2 regions of the Ruegeria sp. BJ3 genome follow, and region 2 is predicted to be linked to the other one. Evidence: riboswitches for the same ligand, from Rfam matches in the RefSeq annotation. Region 2 holds a riboswitch; the other holds the start of a gene.
What was found. Region 2 has a riboswitch for cobalamin ahead of ACR3EL_RS05125 (DUF1636 family protein). Riboswitches for the same ligand answer to the same signal wherever they lie in the genome.

Region 1 (2,447 bases), 550 kb from region 2:
GGCTCGACCGCCGGAGTGTAAAGCCGCGCCGCCAGCTGGGTCTGGCCCGACGGAAACTTAAAGTCTTCCACGTCAACCGCGTGCTGCGAATCCAACATCTTTGCCTCCAAACACTCTGGACCGATCGGTCTAATACTTTGTGTCTGGACCAATTGGTCTAGGCCTGTCAATATTTGGCCTGCATGACCCAACGTCCACCAAACACCAAAGATCGCCTGATCGTGACTGCCGCCCGACTGTTCCAGCGCTCGGGCTATAACGGTGTCGGTCTGGCGGAATTGCTGGCCGAAGCGCAAGCCCCCAAGGGTTCGCTTTATCACCATTTTCCAAAGGGCAAGCCGGATCTGGCCCTGGCGGCGGCCAGTTGGGCCTCGGACGGGATGTTGAGCATGATTGCTGCGGCATTCGACGACGCCGCGGATTTTCGCGACGGGGTCACCACCCTGTGCCACAAGATCGCGAAGCTGTTCGACACCTCGGCCCAATGGGAGACCTGCCCGATCGCCGCCACCCTGTTCGAAAGCCCCGACAACCGCGCGTTTCGGGAACATGCCGACCGTCTGTATGAAAGCTGGATCATCGAAGTTCGAAACCACGCCGCGCGGTTCGGAGTTTCCGACCCTGAAAATGCTGCGGACACCCTGTTCATCGTGATGCAAGGCGGCTGGCAATTGGCCCGTGCCCGCGGGGATTCGAATGTGCTGCGCAGACTGCCTGATCTGTTCCCTTGGGACTCACTCCGGCAACCGGGCTGAAACCGTCTTGACTCGATCCCGGATACACCGCTAGCGATGAGGGGATGGTTCCCGTGCCGTTTCGGTCCGGGATGAAAAGGGAACACGGTGCGGTCCAACCCGGAACTCCGGAGCGGACCAAGGCCGCGACTGCCCCCGCAACTGTAGGCGGAGAGCGATGCCTAAATACCACTGACCGCAAGGTTGGGAAGGTCGGCAAAGCAAAGACCCGCAAGTCAGGAGACCTGCCATCAAACGTGAAACCGAAACTCGGACGGGGTGTCCGGGCAGGGTCTGGCCTTGAAACCGGCGTCTGTCCAAATCCACCTCGCCCAGCGCGCGGAGGGCGCAACATGATTTGGAAGACCGATACCCATGAATTCGCGGCAACCATCTGCCAGCGCACCGGAAAGACCTGCCCGGCATTGGCGCGCATGGCACGGGCCATCGCGCAGGCAATGGCGACGGCGCAGGCCGCTACATCCCCCGACTTCCAAGTGGAAGGCAGTAGCGAACTGGCCCATTGCGAACATGGCTGCACGGCGCGGTTCGATGCACGTCCCGAACGGATCCGCGTGTATTGCGGAGCGGCCGCCGACACCCCGTCCGACTGCCTTGATACCTACGCCGACATGCTGTTTGACGACCAGAGCGACGCCCTGCCTGCGCAGGTCATCAGTGATCGACCCTGTGCGATGCTGCAGGCCACGGCGATCATGCCCGTGGTCAGGGCCGAGCGCGAGTTCCGCGCAACCGCCTGAATGTCAGGTCGCCAGTGCCTCGCGCGCTGGGGCGACGGCCCAGTCCATCTGAGCATCAGTCTCAACCGCGCAGGGGCGTACGGCCCGCAGGCGTTTCAGGGCCTGTTCCGGCTGCTCGCCGCTCTCGATCATCAAGCGCAGAACAACCATGCCAGACCGCCCACAACCGCCCCGGCAGTGGACCAGTACCCGCCCACCGCCCGACAGCGCATGGCGGGCGGCGGCGCTGACTTCGGGCCATCGGTCGGATATCTCGGTCGACGGCGCCGAGAAGTCGGCGACCGGAAGATGCGCCCACCGACAGGCGCGCCGATGAATGTCACAGCCCAATTCGCCCGCACCCACAGAAACCAGTTCGGCAAGGGTTGTCATCGAAATCACCAGCCCCGGCGCCCAGGCTGAAATCAGGTCCAGGTCTCCCTCATAGTCGCCGCCACCGCCGGGAACCGAGGTCAGGGCCAGCGTACCGCCGCCCACCTGCAATGCATGAACCACAAGATTTGTCATCAGACGTTCCCCCCGAAACTGGCTGATTGAACTTGATCCGCGCAGTATGCCTCACACCGCGCGCTCGCCAAAGCGAAAAACCTGCACCGGTGCTGTGGACGCGGGGCACCTGGAACTCTACCCTGCATCGTCAGTACGAATCCGTCAGAGCAGACATGACCACACAGTCCAGCCCCGCCTATCAGGTTCTCGCCCGAAAATACCGCCCGGAAACCTTTGCCGACCTGGTCGGTCAGGATGCCATGGTGCGTACGCTGAAAAACGCGTTCGAGGCGGACCGCATCGCGCAGGCCTTCATCATGACCGGCATCCGCGGCACCGGCAAGACGACCACGGCCCGGATCATCGCCAAGGGCATGAACTGCATCGGACCCGACGGCAATGGCGGCCCAACGACCGAACCCTGCGGCCAGTGCGAGCATTGCGTGGCCATCATGGAAGGTCG
Region 2 (2,447 bases):
TCGCAGCCTCGTCGATGTCGTGATGCTCGGCGATGACAACAAGGCGCGAGCGGCGCTCCTCGTCCGGCTTCCACGGGCGGTCATACTGGTGCCGCACCCGCGCGCCGACCGCCTGAACCAGCAGGCGCATCGGCTTGCCCTGAACGGCGGCATAGCCCTTAACACGCAGGATGTTCAGCTCGTTTGCCAGACGCTCGATTTTGGCGACCAACTGCGCCGGGTCGGTCTGTTCGGGCAGTTCGACAACGATGCTTTCGAAATCGTCATGTTCGTGGTCGTCATGGCCATCGTGATGCGAGGGGCGGGCGTCCATGTCGTCTTCGGCTGCGGCTTCCAGTCCCAGCACCACGCGCACGTCCACCGCGCCCTCGGCAACCTCGACTACGGGCAGGGGGCGCGGCGCCTCGGCGGCGATGACCTCGCGCGCCTTGGCCACGCCTTCGGGGCCGGCCAGGTCGGGTTTGGTCAGAAGGATGATGTCGGCGCACGAGATCTGATCTTCGAACACCTCGGACAGGGGCGTTTCGTGGTCGATCGAGTCATCGGCCATGCGCTGGGCGTCCACTACCGCGACATTCGGGGCAAAACGGCCTGCAGCCACGGCCTCGGCATCGGCCAGCGCGATCACGCCGTCCACGGTGATCTTGGAGCGGATATCGGGCCAGTCGAACGCCTTGAGCAGCGGTTTCGGCAGGGCCAGACCGCTGGTTTCGATCAGGATGTGGTCGGGGCGCGGGTCCAGCGCCATCAGCGCCTCGATCGTGGGGATGAAATCGTCGGCCACGGTGCAGCAGATGCAGCCATTGGCCAGTTCCATGATGTTCTCCGCCGGGCAATCGGGGATGGCGCAGCTTTTCAGGATTTCGCCATCGACGCCCACGTCGCCGAATTCGTTGACCACCACGGCCAGCCGCTTGCCCTGCGGCTCGGACATCAGGTGGCGGATCAGCGTGGTCTTGCCCGAGCCGAGAAAGCCGGTGATGACGGTGACGGGAAGTTTTTCGAGGGTGCTCATGCTCAGGCTCCAATCGGGGGAATGCGGGCGGCGCAGTTCTTGCGGAAATGTTCAGGGCGGTCGCGCCATTTCACAAGGCCATCATCGGCGGCTAGGTACTTGGTGGCGCCTTCGACGATGATCTCGACATGGTCGGATTCGTTGAGGTTCTCATAGACGAAGGTCCAGCGCGACGGCCCGCCGCGCAGAACGATCGAGCAGCCCTGGTCGCAGTTCGACAGGCATTCGACCGGCTTCAGGGTGATGCCTTCGGGCAGGTCGGCGGCGGCCAGCGCCTTGTGCAGCAGCGTGCCGGGGCGCTGGGCGTCGTCCTCGATGGGCAGCCCGCGTCGGCAGGTGGTGCAGACCAGCAGCTCGACTGGTGTGGTCTCGGTCACGTCTCTCATCCCCATCACTCGGTTGTCGGGGGACGGGGTATGCGCGGGCCACGTTGCGGACATGGGCCCGACACCGGAACACCCCGTCCGGTTTGTCTTCGGGCGTTGGCAGGTCTCCCGGCTTGCGGATGTCAGAGCAGTGCTCTGTCGGATGTCCCGCCTTCCCGGCCTGCGGCCAGTGGCATTTGGGCACCCTCTCCGGTCACGGTCGCGGGGGCGGCTGCGTTTGACGGAAAACCGCTGACGCATTCCCTTTTCATCTGTTTGCACAGACACCAACGCAAGCGACATGCGGTACGGGCAGGGGGGTTGTCAAGCGCGCAGGGGCAAGTGCTTTGCGTCGGATCGAAAAAGCGACTTGCCGGGGTCAGTCCGCGGCATCACCGGCCAATCGGTCGCGCAACCACGCGAGGAACAACTGGGCGGGGATGGACGGAGGCGCCGCGCTGACGCTGCGGATCAGGTAGTGCGACTGGGCAAAGGGAATCGCCGGCCCTGCAACCCGGATCGGCGCGCCCTGCGCGATCGCGTTGCGCCCGAACCGCTCCAGAACGGTGGCGTAGCCCGCGCCGGCCATCACCAGTTGCAGCGCCGTGACGGTCGTATCCGCCGAATGCCGCGCGGGGCGGTCGGGCAGGTCGGTGTCCGTCGCCTCGAAGTACCGCGCCCAGTTGTCCTCGTACCCCAGAATGTGGATCAACGGGCCGTTGCGCAGGTCTGGCGCCGGGTCCTGCGCCCGGCAGATGGGCACCAGCCGCTCCGAGCACAGCCGGTCGGCCGCAACACCGGGCCAGTCGCCATAACCCAGCCGGATTTCCACGTCCACATCGGCAGGCGCGGCCGAGTCGTTCCAGATATGCGACACCAGCCGCACGGGGATCTCGGGGTGCTGCGCGCTGAACGCGGGCAGCTCGGCCGCGATCCAGTAGGTCATCGACGATATCGCCGCCCGGATGGTCAACGCCTGTCGCGAGGCGGGGCCGAACAAGCTGTTGGTGGATAGCGCGATATCCGACAACGCCCGGCGCACGGTCAGCGCATAGGACTGGCCCAGC

Region 1: it holds a riboswitch for cobalamin, as region 2 does, so the genes downstream of both, ACR3EL_RS02395 (hypothetical protein) here and ACR3EL_RS05125 (DUF1636 family protein) in region 2, are expected to answer to the same signal.

The regions. Positions count from the first base shown of each region.
Region 1 is NZ_JBQFIT010000001.1:473,633-476,079, reverse strand. It holds gene ACR3EL_RS02405 (alpha/beta hydrolase family protein) at 1-98, opposite strand, end outside; gene ACR3EL_RS02400 (TetR/AcrR family transcriptional regulator) at 222-755, shown strand; cobalamin riboswitch at 784-1,001, shown strand; gene ACR3EL_RS02395 (hypothetical protein) at 1,088-1,495, shown strand; gene ACR3EL_RS02390 (protein-tyrosine phosphatase family protein) at 1,499-2,002, opposite strand; gene ACR3EL_RS02385 (DNA polymerase III subunit gamma/tau) at 2,158-2,447, shown strand, end outside.
Region 2 is NZ_JBQFIT010000001.1:1,022,418-1,024,864, forward strand. It holds gene cobW (cobalamin biosynthesis protein CobW) at 1-1,015, opposite strand, end outside; gene ACR3EL_RS05125 (DUF1636 family protein) at 1,018-1,401, opposite strand; cobalamin riboswitch at 1,483-1,687, opposite strand; gene ACR3EL_RS05130 (LysR family transcriptional regulator) at 1,760-2,447, opposite strand, start outside.